Regions from separate parts of the Spirillospora sp. NPDC127506 genome, predicted to be linked through region 3. Evidence: predicted binding sites of a transcription regulator. Region 3 holds the regulator's gene; each other region holds the start of a gene.
What was found. The regulator HrcA, encoded in region 3, represses chaperone genes, less so after heat shock. The targets are predictions, from matches to a motif close to TTGGCACTCTCNNNNNGAGAGTGCCAA.
Positions count from the first base shown of each region.

Region 1: a site for HrcA is predicted at 4,509-4,535, ahead of groES (co-chaperone GroES). Genes of this name have one in related genera too.
Region 2: a site for HrcA is predicted at 2,861-2,887, ahead of ABTW95_RS09380 (FmdB family zinc ribbon protein). Genes of this name have one in related genera too.

Region 1 covers NZ_JBEORG010000009.1:167,326-174,530, reverse strand. The annotation lists gene ABTW95_RS12445 (phosphotransferase family protein) at 1-754, opposite strand, end outside; gene ABTW95_RS12440 (apolipoprotein A-IV repeat region-like domain-containing protein) at 944-2,593, opposite strand; gene ABTW95_RS12435 (THUMP-like domain-containing protein) at 3,209-4,423, opposite strand; gene groES (co-chaperone GroES) at 4,660-4,968, shown strand; gene groL (chaperonin GroEL) at 5,054-6,679, shown strand; gene ABTW95_RS12420 (sigma-70 family RNA polymerase sigma factor) at 6,979-7,205, shown strand, end outside.
Region 2 covers NZ_JBEORG010000006.1:199,513-206,717, forward strand. The annotation lists gene ABTW95_RS09375 (MMPL family transporter) at 12-2,138, opposite strand; gene ABTW95_RS09380 (FmdB family zinc ribbon protein) at 2,473-2,820, opposite strand; gene ABTW95_RS09385 (potassium/proton antiporter) at 2,959-4,443, opposite strand; gene ABTW95_RS09390 (NAD(P)-dependent oxidoreductase) at 4,547-5,536, opposite strand; gene ABTW95_RS09395 (5-formyltetrahydrofolate cyclo-ligase) at 5,789-6,370, opposite strand; gene galU (UTP--glucose-1-phosphate uridylyltransferase GalU) at 6,404-7,205, shown strand, end outside.
Region 3 covers NZ_JBEORG010000056.1:400-7,418, reverse strand. The annotation lists gene ybeY (rRNA maturation RNase YbeY) at 1-71, opposite strand, end outside; gene ABTW95_RS32345 (PhoH family protein) at 68-1,141, opposite strand; gene ABTW95_RS32340 (histidine triad nucleotide-binding protein) at 1,314-1,658, opposite strand; gene ABTW95_RS32335 (SigE family RNA polymerase sigma factor) at 1,949-2,536, shown strand; gene ABTW95_RS32330 (hypothetical protein) at 2,533-3,225, shown strand; gene ABTW95_RS32325 (16S rRNA (uracil(1498)-N(3))-methyltransferase) at 3,329-4,060, opposite strand; gene dnaJ (molecular chaperone DnaJ) at 4,136-5,272, opposite strand; gene hrcA (heat-inducible transcriptional repressor HrcA) at 5,274-6,287, opposite strand; gene ABTW95_RS32310 (DUF3097 domain-containing protein) at 6,493-7,019, shown strand, end outside.

The DNA of each region.
Region 1 (7,205 bases), on a different contig from region 3:
AGCGGTCGGCGACCGGGACGCCGTAGCGCAGCGCGAGGCCGCGGCGCATGCAGGCGATGTCGGCGGCGGCGGGCCCGGATGAGGCGTCCGACCAGTCGACGACGCCGGTGAGCTTGCCGTAGGACCACAGCGTGTTGTCGGCGTGGTAGTCGCGGTGGATGAAGCGGACGGGCGCCTCCGGGGCGGGCCGGGCGGCGACCTCGAAGGCGCGCTCCCACAGGTCGGGGCGCAGCGCGTGCTTGGGCGGGCGGCGCACGTCGAGCCGGTTGTGCGGGACGTACGGGGGCATGGTGGACGCGCCGTTCAGGGCGTGCACCGCGAGCAGCGCGGCGGCCAGCTGGATGAGGTACTCGGGCAGGTCGTCGGGGGACGGCCGGGGCGGGTGCCCGGCCAGCCGGGTGATGAGCAGGGCGGGGACGTCGCAGTAGGCGCCGGCGGGGTCGGCGGCCACGAGGGCCGGGGTGGGGATCTCGCAGCCGGCGAGGAGCGCCAGCGCGGCGATCTCCCGCTCGGGGGAGAAGTCGGGCGAGGAGGTGCGGCTCGTCCAGCGGCGCAGGACGAGGCGGTGGGCGCTGCCCGCGCCGCTCTCCACGAGCAGGGCGTGGTTGGCGTGCGAGGTGCCGCCGGCGAGCGGGCGCACCATGCGGATCTCGGCGCCGGCGCCGAGGCACTCCTCCACCCAGCGCAGGGTGGGGTGGCCGGGTGGGGCGCCGGTCGGCAGGCAGGGAGCCGGTGTGCGAGTCACCTGATCCATGAAAACGGATTCCGAAGGGTATTGGGAGTGATTTTGCGAAGACGGAACGTAACAGAATGCACGTCAACGGCGCGGTCCGGCGGAGCATCTTCGGTCGTCGCGGGCGGTTCCCGGACGAACGCCACGGATTCCGCGGGGTATCCGGAGGAGTCCGGGTGGGGCCCGCGCGGCCCCACCCGGTGAGACCGGTCAGTCCTTGGGGTCGCGGCGCGGGCGCAGCAGCGCCTCGGCGAGGGCGAGCATCGTCTCCTCCAGGGTGGACAGCCGCTTGAGCACGTCCTCGTGCACGGCGTTGACCTGCTTGGAGACCTCGTCGTGGACCCCGTCGACCTTGCGGCCGACCTCGTTCTCGACGTGCAGGAAGCGCTTGGCGAACTCGGCCTGCGCGGCGTCGGCGCGCCGCCCGGCCTCGTCCTGCATGCTCTCCACGCGGCGCGCGAACTCCGCCTGCACGCCGCCGACCTGCCGCGCGACGTCCTCCTGCATGTTGCCGACCTGCTTGGCGACGTCCTCGTGGATGCTGCCGACCTGCCGGGTGACGTCCTCGTGGATGTCGCCGATCCGCTTGCCGAAGTCGTCGTGCACGCCGCTGACCTGCCGCGTCACCTCGGTGTGCACGGACTCGACCTGCTTGGCGACGTCGGCGTGCACCGACTCGACGCGGCGGGAGACGATGTCGACCTGCGCGGTGAACTCCTCCAGTGCGCCGTCGACCCGCTTGGCGACCTCCTCGTGGATGGTGTCGATGCGCTTGCGGACGTCCTCGTGCACGTCCTCGAACCGGCGGGAGAACTCGTCCATGCGCTTGGCGACGTCGCTGTAGGCGGTCTCGGCGATCTGCGACATGGTCGCCTTGACCTCGTCGCGGTCGGGCCGGGCGCGCAGCTCCTCGATCAGCGGGTCGACCGCCTCGGCGAGGTGCTTCTCCAGCGCGTCGAACCGGTCGCCGTACTCGGCCGCGGGACGCTGCGCGAGGTCGCGCAGCATGCGGTGCAGCTCGGCGATCTCCAGCGTGGCGGGCAGCCGGCCGATGCGCTCGCCGACCCCGTCGATGCGGCCGTCGAGGCTCTCGAACCGCCCGTCCAGGCCCTCCAGCTTGCCGGACAGCCCTTCGAGCCGGCCGTCCACGCCGTCCAGCCGCCCGTCCAGCCCGTCGAGCCGGCCGCCGACGCCCTCGACCCGGCCGTTGACCGCCTCAAGACCCTGCTCCATCCGCTCGGCCATCTCGCCGAGCGACTGGTCGACCCGCGCCGTGACCCCGTTGATCGAATGCTCCAGCCGCTCGGACCGGTGCCCCAGCTCGGCGAGCGACTTGTCCAGCCGGTTGAAGCGGACGGACGCGGCCTCCATGCTGCCCTGGAGCTTGTCCAGCCGCTTGGTCATCTCGTCCATGCGCTGGGACGCCTGCTGCGTGGCGTCGGTGATCTGCTGCGCCGAGTCGAGGACGGCCTGGATGCGGGTCAGGCCCTCGTCGACGTTCTCCGCGACGACGCCCACATCGGCCCACAGCGCGGGCAGCTCGGCGACGGGCTTGACCCGCTCGCCGAACGACTCGATGTGCTCGGCCAGTCCTTCGGCCCATTCCGGGGGCTTGCCCGACAGCTCGTCCACCTGCCCGCGGACGCTCTCGAGCTGCCCGGTCAGCCCGCTGAGCTCCCGCTCGCGGACCTCGCGGAGCAGCCACTCCATGCCTTCCAGCCGCTGGCGAATCTCGTCCAGGACCTGACCCTGTGAGCGCTGTTCATAGACGTGGTCCTGCGCCGCACGGGCGAGCAACTCCCGCATCCGATCCGAGACCGGTTGACCCCCCGTCTGCAGGAAGTTGTGATTCGTTTCCACCCGATGCTCCTTCGTGTGCCGGCGCGACGAAATGACGCACGGCAAATGAATCTGTGAGATGGCCACTGTAGTGCGTGTAGACGACCGCTAAAACGGGTAGCAGAGAAGATTGTGAGTTCTGCGGAATGCGCCTGTTATCCAGCTGGGGTGAATAGCGAGAAATAGCCGGGTGCGAGGCTGTTCTCACGTTTCGCGGCAATCGCGATGATCGTGGGGATGCGCCGGTGGTGTACGGCGGCCCGGCGCGGCGCCGTGTCCGTACATCTCGTCCAACATCCGCAGTTCCCGCTCCGCCGCTGAACCCCGACGGCCGCCGCGTGCGGCGGGGGCGCGCCGCCGCGCGGCGGGCGGCGGCCCCATTTCGGAGGGTATTTCGTGGCGCCGAAGTGCCCGCCGCTGAACCTGGCTTGGCGTTTCCGGGAGCGCCGGTCCGCGATCGCCGATTCGCGGCGGCCGCCGCGCCCTTGCCGGGCGCCCGCAATCCCTGGTGGACGCGATGCCGGAAAACGCCGATGATTTGCACCGCCGTGGCGCGTCGCCCGGTCCGGCTTGGCGTTGCCCGCCGGGCGGAAGATCTTTGGGCACGGTTGCCGGCCGGCCGCCGCTCCAGGCGGGTCAGGGCGCCTGGACGGGACGGGCGAGGAGGGCGACCGGGGCGCGCCCGACCCGCGTCGCCACCAGCGTCAGCTCCGCGCCGCCGCGGCCGGACCCGCGCCCGCCGAACCCGAGGTCGCGCCGCAGCCGGTCGGGGTCGACGGCCGAGCCGCGCTTCTTGACGGTCAGCGCGCCGACGCCGCGGCGCCGCAGCTCGGCGCGCAGGCGCTTCACGGAGAACGGCAGCACGTCCTCTATCTCATAGGCGGAGGCGAACGGCGTCGGGCACAGCCGGTCGGACGTGATGTACGCGATGTGCGGGTCGGCGAGCCCGCCGCCGACCAGCTCCGCCACCTCGCCCACCAGGTGGGCGCGGATCACCGCTCCGTCGGGCTCGTACAGGTAGCGGCCCCACGAGCGCACATCAGGGACGTCCGAGCCGTGCGGGGTCAGCGTCCAGACCTCGGGGTCGGTGTCGGACGAGAGCAGCGTGGCCCGGCGCCCCACGTCCCCTGCGAGCGACCCCAGCCACAGGGCCGCCTCCTTGACGTCGCCGTGGACCGACACCCATTCGGCCTCGGCGCCGTCCGGGACGGCCTCGTGCGGTATGCCGGGGGCGACCTTGACGCATGCGGCGGGCGCCTTCCGCGCGATGTCCAGGACGACGTCGAGCGGCGGCTCGTAGGAGCGAGGGTCGAAGACCCTGCCGCGTGCGCTCCGCCGGCCAGGGTCGGCGAACACTGCGTCGGCCCCGCCCACGGAGGCTTTGGTGGCGTCCCCTATGCGTATAGAAGCGTCGAGTCCAAAGACGGTCACGTTCGCCTGCGCGACCTCCGCCGTCAGGGGGTCGAGCTCCACCCCCTCCCCGGCAAGCCCCGCCCGGCCCCGGGCTATGAGGTCGGCTCCGATGCCGCAGCCCAGGTCGAGCACATACGCGCCGTCCAGATGGGTAGCGAACCGTCGTGCCCTGTGTGCAGCCACGCTCGCACGGGTCGCCTGCTCTAGCCCGGCCGGTGTGAAGTACATGCGGTCGGCGTCCGGACCGAACTTGGCCCGCGCCCGCTCGCGGAGCCGCACCTCGGTGAGCGCGGCCGCGACGAGCGCGGGATCGTGCCGTTCGCGCAGCCGGGACGCCGTCGCGAGCAGCGCGTCATCGCGCACGTCCGCGGCGGCCGCCTCGGCGAGGAGCGCCTGGCCGGACGGTGTGCGCAGGGCCCGGAACGACGCTATGTCCATAGGGCGAAGTTAGCGGCGGGCCAAGTCCGCGCGGTGCGCTCGTGTCCGTGTTGACGGGCTCACGGGCACAGAATAGTCTCCATGTCTGGCACTCTCGTAGTGAGAGTGCCAACAAACAGCGACAAGGTCGGTCTGGCACCCGCGACGGCAGGCCGGTCCAGGGTCGCCTCTTCTGTCACATGTGCTGGCCGGTCACCCGTGGCCGGCCGAGGACCAATCGAAGGGGAGGTCAGATCGTGACGACCGCCACCAAGGTTGTTCTCAAGCCGCTTGAGGACCGCATCGTCGTCCAGCCGCTTGAGGCCGAGACCACCACCGCGTCGGGCCTGGTGATCCCGGACACCGCGAAGGAGAAGCCCCAGGAGGGCACCGTCATCGCGGTGGGCCCGGGCCGTGTCGACGACAAGGGCGAGCGCGTCCCGGTCGACGTCAAGGTCGGCGAGGTCGTGCTCTACAGCAAGTACGGCGGCACCGAGGTCAAGTACAACAACGAGGAGTACCTCGTCCTCTCGGCCCGCGACGTGCTCGCGGTCATCGAGAAGTAGTCATCGAGCCGTGATGCACCCGCCCCGGTCGGCGCCGCCTTCGGCGGGGCTGCCGGGGCGGATCGCGTAATAGAGGAGTATCCGCATGGCGAAGATCCTGGAGTTCGAGGAGGACGCTCGCCGGGCTCTTGAGCGCGGCGTCAACGCCCTCGCGGACGCCGTCAAGGTGACGATCGGCCCGCGCGGCCGCAACGTCGTCATCGACAAGAAGTTCGGTGCGCCGACGATCACCAACGACGGCGTCACCATCGCCCGCGAGGTGGAGCTGGAGGACCCGTACGAGAACCTCGGGGCCCAGCTCGCCAAGGAAGTGGCGACCAAGACCAACGACATCGCGGGCGACGGCACCACCACGGCGACCGTCCTCGCGCAGGCGCTGGTCCGGGAGGGCACCCGCAACGTGGCGGCCGGCGCGTCCCCGCTCGCGCTCAAGCGCGGCATCGACGCGGCCGCCCACTACGTGTCCGACCAGCTGCTGAAGTCAGCCCGCGAGATCGTGGAGAAGGGCGAGATCGCGCACGTCGCCACCATCTCCGCGCAGGACGCGCAGATCGGCGAGCTGATCGCCGAGGCGTTCGAGAAGGTCGGCAAGGACGGCGTCATCACCGTCGAAGAGGCCCACACCATGGGCCTGGAGCTGGAGTTCACCGAGGGCCTCCAGTTCGACAAGGGCTACCTGTCGCCGCACATGGTGACCGACCACGAGCGCATGGAGGCCGTCCTGGAGGACGCCTACGTGCTCATCGTGGACGGCAAGATCTCCAACGTGCAGGAGTTCCTGCCGCTGGCGGAGAAGGTCGCGCAGACCAAGAAGCCGCTGCTCGTGGTGGCCGAGGACGTCGAGGGCGAGGCCCTGGCGCTGCTCGTCGCCAACAAGATCCGCGGGACGTTCACGTCCGTCGCGGTGAAGGCGCCCGGCTTCGGCGACCGCCGCAAGGCGATGCTCGGCGACATGGCCACCCTCACCGGCGGCCAGGTCGTCAGCGAGGCCATCGGCCTCAAGCTCGACTCCATCGGGCTGGAGGACCTCGGCCGCGCCCGCCGCATCACCGTCACCAAGGACAACACCACCATCGTGGACGGTGAGGGCTCCGCCGACGACATCAACGCGCGGATCAACCAGATCAAGGTCGAGATCGAGAACTCCGACTCCGACTGGGACCGCGAGAAGCTGCAGGAGCGCCTGGCCAAGCTGGCCGGCGGGGTCTGCGTGCTGCGCGTCGGCGCCGCCACCGAGGTGGAGCTGAAGGAGAAGAAGCACCGCCTGGAGGACGCCATCTCGGCGACCCGCGCGGCGATCGAGGAGGGCATCGTCTCCGGCGGCGGCAGCGCGCTGGTGCACGTCGCCAAGGAGGGCTTCGACGCGCTCGGGCTGTCCGGCGACGAGGCCACCGGGGCGGACGCCGTCCGCCGCGCGCTGAACGAGCCGCTGCGGTGGATCTCCGAGAACGCCGGCCAGGAGGGCCACGTCGTCGTCTCCAAGGTGCAGGCGCTGCAGGCCGGCCACGGCTACAACGCCGCGACCGGCGAGTACGGCGACCTGATCGCGCAGGGCGTCATCGACCCGGTGAAGGTCACCCGCTCGGCGGTCACCAACGCCGCGTCGATCGCGGGCATGCTGCTCACCACCGAGGCGCTCGTCGTCGACAAGCCGGAGGAGGAGGAGCCCGCCGCCGGCGGTCACGGCCACGGTCACGGCCACGGCCACTGAGTCCTCCCCGCCCGGCCGGGGCCGCCGGCTCCGGGCGGGACAGGGAAGACCGGCCGCGAACGCCGCGGCCCCCGCCCGGTCCCGGGCGGGGGCCGCGGTGCGCCCGCTCCCCGGCCGGGACGGCGTGGAATCGCCGTTATGTTGCTAAATGAGCTATTTGTGGCCCGATGAACTGGTGAAGATTTCGTGACATCGGGCATCCGGGCGAGCGCGCCGCGTAGTATCCCCAGGTTCGTTCCAGCACTGTGACCATTCCGTTGTCTACGACGGGGGAGACACGCCCGGCGGTGCTGGGCATCATGCTTGACGTGACCGAGGGATGCTTCGCCGGGACCATGACCGCGCGCGCTGCCGAACCCTCGGGAGGGCCGGCCCCGCCGGCGCCTCGCGACACCGGCCGCGGAGGACGCGCGCTGCGCGCCGCCGACGCGGCCGGCGGCGATCTCAGGGAGCTGACGAACCTCGCCGTCCAGGGCGACCCGAGCGCCATCGAGGTCCTCATCGCCGAGGTGCGCCCGATGATCGT
Region 2 (7,205 bases), on a different contig from region 3:
CGGGCGTCCGGTCAGCCGACCGGGTCCAGGACCCTGGGCTCGGCCGCCGGCTCCTCCTTGGCGAGGCGCCCCGGCGTCCAGATCCGCCGCCCGATGTCATGCGACAGGGCCGGGAGCAGCAGGGACCGGACGACGAGGGTGTCCAGCAGGACGCCGAACGCGACCACGAAGCCCATCTCCACCATGCCGACCAGCGGCAGCGTGACCATGGACGCGAACGTCGCCGCCAGCACCAGCCCGGCCGAGGTGATCACACCGCCGGTCACGGTGAGCCCGCGCCGGATGCCGCGGCGGGTGCCGAGGGCCTGCGACTCCTCCCGGACGCGGTGCATGAGGAAGATGTTGTAGTCGACCCCCAGCGCGACCAGGAAGATGAACGCCAGCAGCGGGAATCCCGCGTCGGTCCCCTCGAACCCGAAGCCGTGCTCGAAGATCAGCGCGCAGGCCCCGAGGGAGGCGAGGAACGACAGCACGACGGTGCCGATCATCAGCAGCGGCGCGACGACGGCGCGCAGCAGCGCGATCAGGATCAGGAACACCACGGCCAGCACGATCGGGATGATCACCTTGTTGTCGCGGGCGGAGGCGCGCTTGATGTCCAGCGACGTCGCGGTCATCCCGCCGACCTTCGCGTCCGCGGACGGAATCTCGTGCACCGCGGTGCGCAGCCGGTCGATGGTGGTGCGCGCGGCCTCGCTGTCGGCGGGGTCCTTCAGCACCGCCTCGTACTTGACCAGGCCGTTCACGGTCGCGGGCGTGCCGAGTTCGGCGATGCCGGACGTCCCGCGCACGGTCTGGGCGATCTGGTCGGACGCCGCGGCCCGCCCGATGATGACGGCGGGGGAGCCCGACCCGGCCGGGAAGTGGCGGGCGACGACCGCGGAGCCCTTCACCGAGTCGGGGGTGCCGGTGAACTGGCCGGCGTCCGACAGGCCGTCCGCCTTGAGCGACCCCAGTCCCAGTGTGAGGACGATCAAGCCCAGCATGGTGACGGCCCAGAGCGCGCGCGGGCGCTTGCCCACCAGACCGGCCACGCGGCTCCACACGCTGTGCTCGGCCTCATACGCCTCCGGCTTGAGGTACTTCTCGTCGAACCGGGGGACGAGCGGCCAGAACAGCCAGCGGCCGAAGATGACCAGGAGGGCCGGAAGCAGCGTCGTCATGGCGGCGAGCGCGGTGAGGACGCCGGCGGCGGCGACCGGGCCCAGGCCCGAGGTCGAGTTCATGTCGGCGATCAGCAGGCACAGCAGCCCGACCGCGACGGTGGCGGCGGACGCGATGATCGCGGGCGCCGCGCGGCGCAGCGCGAAGGCCATGGCCTCGTGCCGGTCCTCGTGGCGGTGGAGTTCCTCGCGGTAGCGGGCGACGAGCAGCAGGGCGTAGTCGGTCGCCACGCCGAACACGAGAACGGTCAGGATTCCAGCGCTCTGCCCGTTGACGGTGAGGTCCGCGTACTTGGCGAGCAGGTACACCGTCGACTGGGCCAGTCCCAGGGCGAAGACGGCGCTGAGCACCGGGACGAACCACAGGATCGGGCTGCGGTAGATGAACAGCAGAAGGACGATCACGACGAGGCCCGCGGCCATGAGCAGGAAGCCGTCGAGGCTCTGGAACACCTCGAACATGTCGGCGCCGCTGCCGGCCGGGCCGGTGACGTGCGCGGTCAGCCCGGGAGGCCCGCGCTTGGCGATGTCGCGCGCGTCGTCGACGGCCTTGGTGATGTCCTCGTCCGTGAGCGGTACGAGCGTCTGCAGCGCCTTGCCGTCTTTGGCGGCGAACGGCCCCTGCACCTGCTGCGCCCCGGGGAGCTGCTGCAGCGCCGTGACGTCCGCGGCGGCCTTGGCGCGGTCGGCCGCGGTGATCCCGGTGGACCGCTCGTAGACGATGACGGCGGGCATCGTCTCGTCCTTGCGGAACTGCTCCTCCAGCTCCACGACCTGCGTGGACTCGGCGCCGGCGGGCAGCCAGGCCGCCGCGTCGTTCTCCTCGACGTCGCCGAGCTTGCCGGCGAGCGGGCCGAGGGCCACCAGCAGGACGACCCAGACGGCGAGGACGGCCCACTTGCTGCGGCGTCCGGCGATCAGTCCGGCGAGCCGGCGGGCGGGCGGTCTCGGCGGGGGAGGGCTCGGTGTGCTCATGGTCCTCTCCTGAAGGCTCGGTCAATCGAGATATGTCGTGTCTGCCGCATATTCTCTCGGTTGCCGAGAGGATGTCAAGTACTATCGCGAGATTGCGGCGGTGCGGATGCGAGCGTTCCGGACGGGAGAGGCCGGCGGGCGCCTCCCATCCCCTCAATCGTCGCCAGGAGGCACCCGTTCGCGCGTCCAGCGAGAGAAGGGAACGCGCCTACTTCTCTCGGGGCAGGAGAGGACCGCGGTCTACCCCTTGAGATGTAGACCGCGTCCCGGCACGCCGAAAGCCGGAGGATCCGCGGTGGGATCCCCCGGTCGGCCGTGCGGGAGTCCTAGGAGGTCAGGCGACCTTTTCGGACGAGGAGGACGTGCTGGACGACTTGCTCGACGAGGAGGAGTCACTGGAGGACGAGGAGGAACTGCCCGAGTCGGACGAGCCGGACGAACCGTTCGCCGAGCCGTTGGACGAGCCGTTCGACGAGGCCCCCACGGTCGAGGACGACGTGCCCGAGCCGCGGCTGTCGGTGCGGTAGAAGCCCGACCCCTTGAAGATGATCCCCGCCGCGGAGAACACCTTGCGGAGCCTGCCGCCGCACGCCGGGCATTCGGTCAGCGAGTCGTCGCTGAACTTCTGCACGACCTCCAGAGGCTCGCCGCACTCGGTGCAAACGTACTGATACGTCGGCACGGTTCCTCCTAGCTGACTCAGCCCGGCGGAGGTCCGCGGACTGGCACTCACTCTGAACGACTGCTAATGGTACCCGCGTCTGGAACGCGGTTCGTCCCCGGCCTGTTCCCGAGTCGGTCAGGGAACCGTCCGCGAAGGTCAGGCGCCGGTCTCGCCGAACCAGCCCGCGAGCCTGCCCTTGCGGCTGACCGCGCGCAGCCGGCGTTCGGTCGCCTCCCGCACCGCGTCGGTGGTGACGACCAGGAGCGTGTCGCCCGCCGCGAGGGGCGTGGAGGGCTCCGGGACGAAGCTCGACCCGTTCCGCACGACGAGGGTGACGGCCGCGCCCGGCGGCAGCCGCAGCTCGAAGATCTCCACGCCGCTCATCAGCGAGTCGGGCGGGATCCGGACCTCCAGCAGGTCGGCGTGCAGTTCCTCCAGCGGCGCCGCCTCCACGTCCAGCTCCCGGGCCTGCTCGTCGTTCTTCAGCCGGCACCAGCGCGCGACCAGCGGCAGCGTGGGGCCCTGGATCAGGGTGAACAGGACGACGATGTTGAAGACGATCGCGAACAGCCGGTCGGCGCTGGGGACGTCCGCGACCATCGGGATGGTCGCGAGGACGATCGGGACCGCGCCGCGCAGCCCGGCCCAGGACGTGAAGATCTTCTCGCCCCAGGTCAGCTTGAACCCGACCGTGGACAGCGCCACCGACACCGGGCGGGCGACGAGCAGCAGCACGAACCCGACGATGAGCGCGGGAAGGACCTGGTCGGGGAGGTCGCCGGGGTCGGCCAGCAGCCCGAGCATGACGAACAGCCCGATCTGCGCGAGCCAGCCGACGCCCTCCGCGAAGCCGCGCGTGGCGGGCCGGTGGGGCAGCCGCGCGTTCCCGAGCACGACGGCGCTGACGTAGACGGCGAGGAACCCGCTGGCGTGCAGCAGCGAGGCCGCGCCGTAGGAGCCGACGGCCAGCGACAGCACCGCGATGGGGTAGAGGCCCGACGCGGGCAGGGCGATGCGGCGCAGCGCCTGCGCGCCGAGCCAGCCGATCGCGATGCCGATGACGGCGCCGGCCGCCAGCTCGTACACCATCTCGCCGAGCAGCTCGACCAGGTTGGGCGCGCCGGCGTGGGCGCTGAGCGTGACCACGATGATGACGACGGGGGCGTCGTTCATGCCGGACTCGCCCTCCAGCAGGCCCATGAGCCGGGAGGGCAGCGGCAGCCGCCGGAGCACCGAGAACACGGCCGCCGCGTCGGTGGGCGCGAGCACGGCGCCGAGCAGGAACGCGGGCCGCCAGTCCATGCCGACGAGCCACATGGCGGCGACCGCCAGCACGGCGATGCTGATCAGGGTGCCGAAGAAGGACACGCTGATCGCGACGGGCACCGCCGGCCGCATGCGCCGCCAGGCGGTGGTGATGCCGCCCTCGTAGAGGATCAGGACGAGGGCGGCGAGGCCGAGGGTCTCGGCCAGTTCGGCGTTGTCGAAGTGGATGTGGAGGGGGCCGGACTCGCCGATGAAAAGGCCGAGGCCCATGTACGCCAGCAGGGTCGGGAGTCCCGCCTTGTGGGACAGCCTGACCGCGATGATGGCGCAGAGTACGAGCGTGGCCCCGAGGAGTAGCCAGATGTCGAGATGCACATCCCACCCTTCGGGGTCGTCAAAGTTGAACGTTTAGGAATCCTACAGATTCAACGGTCGATCGCCCACTTTGTGTTGATGGACGGCATGTCGGAAACCGGCACTATCGCCGAATGACCTGCGGTTTTACCCCGTTGACTATGTTATGCACCTCCCGTCCCTGTACAGCGGCGGTGACGTTGTCGCGCACCGCGGCGATGAGGTTCCGCCGCGACTGGACGGACGACCCGGCGGCGTGCGGCGACAGCAGGACGTCCTCGCGGGAGCGCAGCGGATGGTCCGGCGGCAGCGGCTCCCGGTCGAACACGTCGAGGGCCGCGCCCGCCAGCCGCCCCGACTCCAGGGCGGCGAGCACGGCGTCGTCGGGCGCGATGCCGCCGCGCGCCACGTTGACCAGCAGCGCCCTCTCCGGCAGCAGCGCGAGGCGGGCCGGGCCGATCATGCCCCTGGTCTCGTCCGTCAGCGGCAGGGCGAGGACGAGGATGTCGGACGCCGCCACCAGCGCGTCCAGCTCCCGGTACGTCGCCGCCGCCTCGGGGCGCCGCCGCCTCGTCCAGTACGAGACCGCGCAGCCCAGCGCCGCGAACAGCCGCGCCGCCTCGGCGCCGATCGACCCGAACCCGACGATGCCGACCCGCTGCGTGTGGATCTCCCGCGGGTCGCGCGCGGCCATCTCCGCCTGCGGCCACCCGCCCGCGCGGACCGCCCGGTCGCCCCAGGCGAGGTTCCGGCACAGCGCGAGCGCCGCCCCGAGCACCCATTCGGCGACGCAGCGCGCGTTGAAGCCGGCCGCGTTCGCCACCGGGACGTCCGCGGCGGTCAGCGCGGCGAGGTCGAGGCGGTCGACGCCGACCGCGGGCACCTGGACGAACGACAGCCGCCGCGCGGCCGCCACGGCCTCGGCGTCCAGCACGAGCCCGTGCGAGAAGTCGGCGATCACGATGTCGGCGGACGGGAGGGCGGCGAGGAGGCCGGCGCGGTCCCGGGTCGCCGGGAACACCACCTCGGCGGCGCCGCCGAGCGGCTCGAACATGGCGCGGACGGTCTCCCGCCCGATCGGGGCCAGGGACAGGATCCGCCACGGCGCCGTCATCTCGACCTCCCCAAGAACCCCTGCGCACCGCGTGCCGGCCGCCGAGGCGCGCCCGCTACGCGATCTTGTGCCTCCCAGCCTATGAGCCCGCCGTCCGGGCACGGCGGCTCAACCCCGGCGGGCTCAGCCCGGCGAGTTCGACCCAGCGGACTGGCTCAGCCCGGCGGGCTCGGTCCGGTCGGTTCGGCCGGGTCGGTTCAGTCGGCTCGGTTCAGTCGACTCGGCCCGGTCGGCTCGGTCGGGTCGGTCGGCTCAGCTCAGCCGGATCAGGCCCTCGGACGGCGTGACGGCGGCGCGGACGCGCTGGTCGTGCGGCTCGGCCGGCAGCGCGTCCACCAGTTCGCCGTCGTACAGCAGCGCGACCGTGAGGATCGCCGGGCCGACGCGCGCGAGCGCCCGGTCGTAGGAACCGGCGCCGCGGCCGAGGCGCACGCCCGTCCGGTCGACCGCGACCGCCGGGACGAGGACGACGTCCGCGCCGGCGATGGCGCCCGGCCCGCGCGGCGGCTCGGACGGCTCCAGGCACCCGCGCGCCCCGGGGACGAGCGAGTCGGGGCCCTCGTAGGACGCCCAGTCGAGGTCGCCGTCCGGGAGCAGGAGCGGGAGCAGCACGTACGCGCCGCGCTTCCACAGCGCGAACAGCAGGCTCCCGGTGTCCGGCTCGTCGCCGATCGAGGCGTACGCCGCGATCGTCCCCGCCATCTCCACCTCCGGGACGGTCAGCAGCGCGTCCCGGATGGGCCGCGCCGCCGCCGACCGGGCCTCCGCCGGCATCGCCGCACGCCGGGCCAGCATTTCCGCGCGGAGATCGGTCTTCGAAACGATGTCGTGCACGCTGTCGTCCTCACGGATGGCTAGGGTCGGTACATGGCCGACATTGCACCTGTGCTCAAGGCGGTCGTCCCGGCGGCCGGCCTCGGTACCCGATTCTTGCCCGCCACCAAGGCGACCCCCAAGGAAATGCTGCCGATCGTCGACAAACCGGCGATCCAGTACGTCGTCGAGGAGGCGGTCGACGCCGGCCTCACCGACGTCCTGATGGTCACCGGCCGCAGCAAGCGGTCCATCGAGGACCACTTCGACCGAGCCTACGAGCTCGAGGAGGCGCTGCGCGCGAAGGGCGACGAGGAGCGGCTGGACGCCGTGCACGAGTCCAGCGACCTCGCGATCATGCATTACGTCCGGCAGGGCGAGCCGAAGGGCCTCGGGCACGCGGTGCACTGCGCGCGCCAGCACGTCGGCCGGGAGCCGTTCGCGGTGCTGCTCGGCGACGACATGATCGACGCCCGGGACAAGCTGCTGCGGCGCATGATCGAGGTGCGCGAGCAGTACGGCGGCAGCGTCATCGCGCTGATGGAGGTGGCGCCCGACCAGGTGTCCGCGTACGGGTGCGCGGCCATCGAGGCGACGGACGAGGACGACGTCGTGCGCATCTCCGACCTCGTCGAGAAGCCGTCCGCCGAGGAGGCGCCGAGCAACTGGATCATCATCGGCCGGTACGTCTGCGATCCCGCGGTGTTCGACGTCCTGGAGAAGACCCCGCCCGGGCGCGGCGGCGAGATCCAGCTGACCGACGCGCTGCGCACCCTCGCCGACATGCCCGCCGACCAGGGCGGGACGGTCTACGGCGTGAAGTTCCGCGGCCGCCGCTACGACACCGGCAACAAGC
Region 3 (7,019 bases):
TGCCGGGACAGCGCCGCGATCGCCTGCTCGTCGACCTGGACGCCCGACTCGTTCAGCACCTCGACGGTCACTGCCGCCCCCGCTTGCGGGACCCTCCGCGGGGGCCCTGCTTGAGCTCCGGCACGCGCGCCTCGTCCCACCGGTTGTAGGCGTCGACGATGTCGGTGACGAGCTTGTGCCGGACGACGTCGCGGCTGCTCAGCCGGCAGAAGTCGATGTCCTCGACGCCCTCCAGGATGTCCTGGACGACGCGGAGCCCGCTGGTCTGCCCGCTCGGCAGGTCGACCTGGGTGACGTCGCCGGTCACGACCACCTTCGACCCGAAGCCGAGCCGGGTGAGGAACATCTTCATCTGCTCGGGCGAGGTGTTCTGCGCCTCGTCGAGGATGATGAACGAGTCGTTGAGGGTCCGCCCGCGCATGTACGCCAGGGGGGCGACCTCGATGGTGCCGGCGGCCATCAGGCGCGGGATCGAGTCGGGGTCGACCATGTCGTGCAGCGCGTCGTACAGCGGCCGCAGGTACGGGTCGATCTTCTCGTAGAGCGTGCCGGGCAGGAACCCGAGCCGCTCCCCCGCCTCGACCGCGGGACGCGTCAGGATGATGCGGTTGACCTGCTTGTCCTGCAGCGCGCGGACGGCCTTGGCCATCGCCAGGTACGTCTTGCCGGTGCCGGCGGGGCCGATCCCGAACACGATCGTGTGCTTGTCGATCGCGTCGACGTAGCGCCGCTGGTTCAGCGTCTTCGGGCGGATCGTGCGGCCCCGGCTGGACAGCACGTCCAGGGTCAGGACCTCCGCCGGGCGCGTGCCGTTCTCGCCGCGCAGCATCGCGAGGCTGCGCTCCACCGCGTCGGGGGTGAGCTGGGTGCCGCCCTTCAGCAGCTCCAGCATCTCGCTGAACAGCCGGGACGCCAGGTCCGTGTCGGCCTGCGGGCCGGTCACGGTGATCTCGTTGCCGCGGACGTGGATGTCGATGTCGCTGCCGAACGACTGCTCGATCGCGTGGAGCAGCTCATCCCGGGAGCCCAGCAGGCTCACCATCGAATGGTCGTCCGGCACCACGATCTTGATCTGTGCGCGCGAGCCGTCGCGGTCGTCGCGCTCCGTGCGAGTTGCCCTCGTATGAGTTGATTCGACCATCAGCCGGGCCTTGCGGCCTTCGGACCTGCCTTCTGTCTGCTCCGGGTGTCCAGATATGTCGTTTCCATCGTACCGACCGCCCCCGGCAGGGCGCCGAAAGGTTTTTTCGCGCCGCGCGATCACCCGGCCGCGTCCCCGGGCGGCGGGGCCCCGGCGGGCCCCGGCGGGGCGGTCAGCCGGGCGGCCAGTTGAGGCCGCGGCCGCCCAGCACGTGGGCGTGCACGTGGAAGACGGTCTGCCCGGCCTGGGCGCCGGTGTTGAACACGACCCGGTAGCCGGCCTCGGCGATGCCCTCGTCGACGGCGACCCGGTGCGCCTCGCGCAGCACCTCGGCGAGCAGCTCGGCGTCGGAGGCGGCGAGCTCCCCGACGTCCGGGTGGTGGTCGCGCGGGATGACCAGCACGTGGGTGGGCGCCTGCGGGTTGATGTCGCGGAAGGCCACCGTCCCCGCCGACTCGCGGACGATCTTCGCGGGCACGTCCCCGGAAACGATCTTGCAGAACAGGCAGTCGATCATCTGTCTCCCCTCGCCGCGGCCCGTGGCCGGCCCCGGAATCCTATCGGGAGCGGGCCCCGCGGCCCGCCGCGGACACGGTTCCGGGTGATCGACCTCCGGTTGCGGTCACCATGACGGCCGGTCACTGGTTAAGGTTGTCAACTCAAGGCGTACCCCCCGGTCCGCACGGCGTTGCCGCGTCCTGCCGGTTCGGGCGGGGCGCCCGATTCATGCCGCCCCGAGGGAGCCCGTCCGAATGGACGGCCGGGGTCGGCGAAGGCGGCGGACAGGTGACCGAGGCAGACCAGGACATGCCCTTTCGTAAACCGGGCCAGGAGGGCGCGCGTCGAACTGACGTGACCGAGACCCTCGTGGCCAGGGGCACGGCGGGGGCGGTGGCCGTCGCCTGGGACGCCGACCAGGCGGTGACCGCGCTCTACAGCGCCAACTACCGCTCGCTCGTACGCCTCGCCGCCATGCTCGTACGGGACGCCGGGACGGCCGAGGAGGTCGTCCAGGACGCGTTCGTCGCGATGCACGGCGGCTGGCGGCGCCTGCGCGACCCCGACAAGGCCCTGTCGTACCTGCGCCAGTCCGTGGTGAACCGGTCGCGATCGGTGCTCCGGCATCGCGCCGTCGTCGAGAAGTACGCCCCGAAGGGCCTGCCCGACGCGCCGAGCGCGGAGGCCGGGGCCATCGGGGAGCTGGAACGCTCGGCGGTCATCGACGCGCTGTCCCGGCTGCCCGCCCGCCAGCGGGAGGCGCTCGTCCTCCGCTACTACGCCGATCTCTCCGAAGCGGAGATCGCGAAGGCGATGGGCATCTCCCGCGGTGCCGTGAAGAGCCACACGGCGCGCGGCATGACCGCACTACGCAACGTCCTGGAGCAATTCTCATGACCACCGACCCCCACGACGAGCACGGCGAGATCCTCCGCCGCGCCCTGCACGCGGAGGCGGACTCGGTCAACCCCGCGGGCGACGGGCTGGAGCGCATCCGGGCCCGCATAGCCGACGGCCAGAGCCGCCGGTTCGGTCTCGGACGGTTCCTCGGCCCCGCCCGGTTCGGGTTGGACCGGTTCACCGTCGGCTGGGCGCGGCCCGTGCTCGCCGTGGCCGCCGCCGTCCTGATCGCCGCGCTCGGCGTGACGGCCCCGCAGACCATGAGCCTCATCCAGCAGACGGTCGGCAACAACGGGCCCGCGGACGGCGGGGGGAACGACACCGGCAGGGACCGCACCGACGCCCAGGGCAACCCGCAGTTCCCCGACCCGTCGTCGCCGGGGGCCAGCGCGTCCGGCTCCCCGTCGGCCTCGCCGACGACGAGCCCCAGCTCCTCGCCGGGCCTGTCGTCGTGCCGCATCCCGCAGCCGGGCGCCGCGTCCGCCTCGCCCGGCACGACCGCCACGCCGACCCCGGCGGCCACGCCGTGCCCGAGCGAGACGCCGACCACGCCGGCGACCACGCCGCCGCCGTCGACGCCGACCGCGCCGCCGACCTCCGGCAAGCCCACCGACACTCCGACGCAGACGCCGACGAGCGAACCGGCGGGCACGACGGAGCAGGGCGCCGCGGCCACGACGCCCTGACGGCCGGCACGTTCTGACCGCCGGCGCGCCCTGACGGCCCGCGTGCTCTGACGGCCCGCGTGCTCTGACGGCCCGCGTGCTCTGACGGCCCGCGGCAGGGGCTTCACCAGCGTCCGGTGGCGGCCAGCAGCACGCTGGCCGCCGCCACCCCGGCCGTCGACGTGCGCAGCACGGTCGGGCCGAGCCTGGCCGGGCGTCCGCCCGCCGAGGCGAACCGGTCCAGCTCCGCGTCCGTGATCCCGCCTTCGGGGCCGACCACGAGGACGATGTCGCCGTCCCGGGGCGGCTCGGCGGCGCTCAGCGGCGCCTCCGCCTCCTCGTGCAGCACGAGGGCCAGGGACGCCCCGGCGACCCGCGCGGCGACGTCCTCGGTGGACGCCAGATCCGGCACGTCGGGGAGCCTGCTGCGGCGCGCCTGCTTGGCGGCCTCCCGCGCGGTCGTGCGCCAGCGTCCGAGGGCTTTCTCGCGGCGTTCGGGACGCCACCGGGTGACGCAGCGGTCCGCCGCCCACGGCACGATCACGTCCACGCCGACCTCGGTCATGGCCTCGACGGCCAGTTCGCCCCGGTCGCCCTTCGGCAGCGCCTGGACGACCACGATGCGCGGCGCCGGGGGCGGCTGCCGGTGCCGCGCCCGCACGTCCAGCGTGAGGGACGCGCGGTCGGCGGCGGTGACGACGCACTCGGCCAGCAGCCCGGCGCCGTCGGTCAGGTCGACGCGCTCACCGGGCCGCAGCCGCCGCACGGCCGCCGCGTGCCTGCCCTCGGGGCCGTCCAGGACGACCGTGCCGCGCTCCAGCGCGTCCGTCCCGGTGAGGAACACCGGCGGGCTCATATGGGTCCTCCCCCGGGGTCACCCGCGCTCCGAGTCGCCGCGGAGGCCCTCCCGGTATGCCTCCGCCACGGCCCTTCAGTGCTGGTTGAAGACGTCCTTGATGCGGGAGAACACGCCGCTGCGCTGCCCGGGGGCGAACCTGCCGGGCGGGCGCTCCTCGCCGCGCAGGGCCGCGAGGCGGCGCAGCAGCTCCTCCTGCTCCTCGTCCAGCCGGGTCGGCGTCTCCACGTTCACGTGGATCATCAGGTCGCCGCGGCCGCTCTCGTTGAGGTGCCGGACGCCCCGGTTGTACAGCGTGATGACCTGCCCCGACTGCGTGCCGGGCTTGATGTCGACGCTCTCGGCCGCGTCCAGCGTCTCGATCGTCACGCTGGTGCCGAGCGCCGCCGCGGTCATCGGGATCTCGACCGTGCAGTGCAGGTCGTCGCCCTCCCGCTCGAAGATCGGGTGCGGCTTCTCCACGATCTCCAGGAACAGGTCGCCGGGCGGGCCGCCGCCCGGGCCGACCTCGCCCTCGCCGGCGAGCTGGATGTGGATGCCGTTCTCCACCCCGGCCGGGATCTTGACCTTGACGGTGCGCCGGGTGCGGACGCGGCCGTCGCCGGAGCACTCGGTGCACGGGTTGCGGATCACCGACCCGAACCCGCCGCACGCCGGGCACGGCCGCGCCGTCATGACCTGGCCGAGGAACGAGCGCTGCACCTGCTGCACCTCGCCGCGGCCGTGGCAGGTCTCGCACGTCTCCGGGTGGGTGCCGGGCGCGCAGCCCGACCCCTCGCAGGTGGCGCAGGTCACCGCGGTGTCGATGGACAGCTCGCGGGTCGTGCCGAACGCGGTCTCGGCGAGGTCGAGCTCGACCCGCAGCGTCGCGTTCCGGCCGCGCCGCGCCCGCGACCGCGGGCCGCGCGAGGTCGCCGTCCCGAAGAACGCGTCCATGATGTCGCTGAACGGGAACCCGGCGCCGCCGAACCCTCCGGCGCCCGCGCCGCCCCCGGAGGCGAACGGGTCCGCGCCGAGGTCGTACATCTCGCGCTTCTTGGGGTCGGAGAGCACCTCGTACGCCTGGGTGATCTCCTTGAACTTCTCCTGGGTCTCCGGATCCGGGTTGACGTCCGGGTGGAGCTCGCGCGCGAGCCGGCGGTAGGCCTTCTTCACCTCGTCGGCGCTGGCGTCGCGCCGGACGCCCAGTGTCGCGTAGTAGTCGTTCGCCACCTTACGACCCCGCCAGGATCTGTCCCACGTAGCGTGCCACTGCCCGTACCGCTCCCATCGTGCTGGGGTAATCCATGCGTGTAGGCCCGAGCACTCCAAGCCGGGCCAAGGTGAGGTCGCCCACCCCGTAGTCCGCGGCGACGACCGAGGTCGATCTGAGGCCCAGGTCGGGGTTCTCGGTGCCGATCCGCACCGTAACTGTAGAGGAGTCTCCGGTCTCGCCGAGCAGCCGCATGAGGACGACCTGCTCCTCAAGCGCCACCAGCACCTCCCGCAGGCTCTGCGAGAAGTCCACGGCGGCGAGGTTGGCGGCGCCGGCGAAGACGATCTTCTCCTCGTGCTTCTCGACGAGCGTCTCCAGCAGGACGGACAGCACCGCGGCCGCCGCCGGCCGGTCGTCCGGCCCCACCTTCTCGGGGAGGTCGGCCACCGCCGCCGGCACGTCGCCGAGGCCGAGCCCGTCCAGGCATGTATTGAGCAACGCCCGCAGGTGCCCGATCGATTCCTCGGAGACCGGGCCCGGCGTCTCGATGACGCGCTGCTCCACCCGCCCGGTGTTGGTGATCAGGACGAGCAGCAGCCGCCCCTCGGCGACCTGGACCAGCTCGACGTGCCGCACCGACGAGCGCGTCAGCGACGGGTACTGCACGACGGCGACCTGCCGGGTGAGCTGCGCGAGCAGCCGCACCGTGCGGCTGACGACGTCGTCGAGGTCGTAGGCGCCGGACAGGAACGTCTCGATCGCGCGCCGCTCGGCGACCGACAGCGGCTTGATCGTGGACAGCCGGTCGACGAACAGCCGGTAGCCCTTGTCGGTGGGCACGCGCCCGGCGCTGGTGTGCGGCTGGGTGATGTAGCCCTGCTCCTCGAGCACCGCCATGTCGTTGCGGATGGTCGCCGGCGACACTCCCAGGTTGTGCCGCTCCGCCAGGGCCTTCGACCCCACCGGCTCGTTAGTGGAGACGAAGTCCTCGACGATGGCGCGCAGGACTGCGAGTTTACGGTCGTCCAGCACGGCGTCACCTCCCTCGTCCGGCCGGCCTCCCCGCCGCTGGCACTCCTTACTCCTGAGTGCCAAGTGTACGGCCCCGAAAGCCTGATCGGAGTGCTCGCGCACTCCCGTACGGCTGCGTGATCCTATCCGCATCGGGCGCGGACGCCACGCCGGGGGACGAGGGGCGACGCCGCACGGCGCCCGAGCCGGGTTAATGTGCGGACCCGTGCGCAGCAAGGACTACGGAAACGACGTGCTCGCCGGCGACTGGCGCAGACCGCGCAAGGGCCGGATCCCCGAGGTCCCCGCCGAACCGGGGCTGGTCGCGGAGGATCCGGACAGCGGGTTCTGCGGCGCCGTCGTCGGCTGCGACAAGTTCGGCGTCACCCTGGAGGACCGGTTCGGCAAGCGCCGCGTCTTCCCGCTCACCAAGTCCGGCTTCCTGATCGACGGCGAGCCGGTCACGCTCGTGCGGCCGTCCGCCGCGCCCAAGGGCCCGGCCCGTTCGGCGTCCGGCTCAGTCGCCGTCCAGGGGCTGCGCGCCCAGGTGGCCAAGGAGAGCCGCATCTACGTGGAGGGCGTCCACGACGCCGAGCTGGTCGAGAAGATCTGGGGCCACGACCTGCGCGTCGAAGGCGTCGTCGTGGAATACCTCGAAGGCGTCGACGACCTGCCCGCCATCGTCGAGGAGTTCGGCCCGGACGAGGACCGCCGCCTCGGCGTCCTCGTCGACCACCTGGTGGAGGGGTCCAA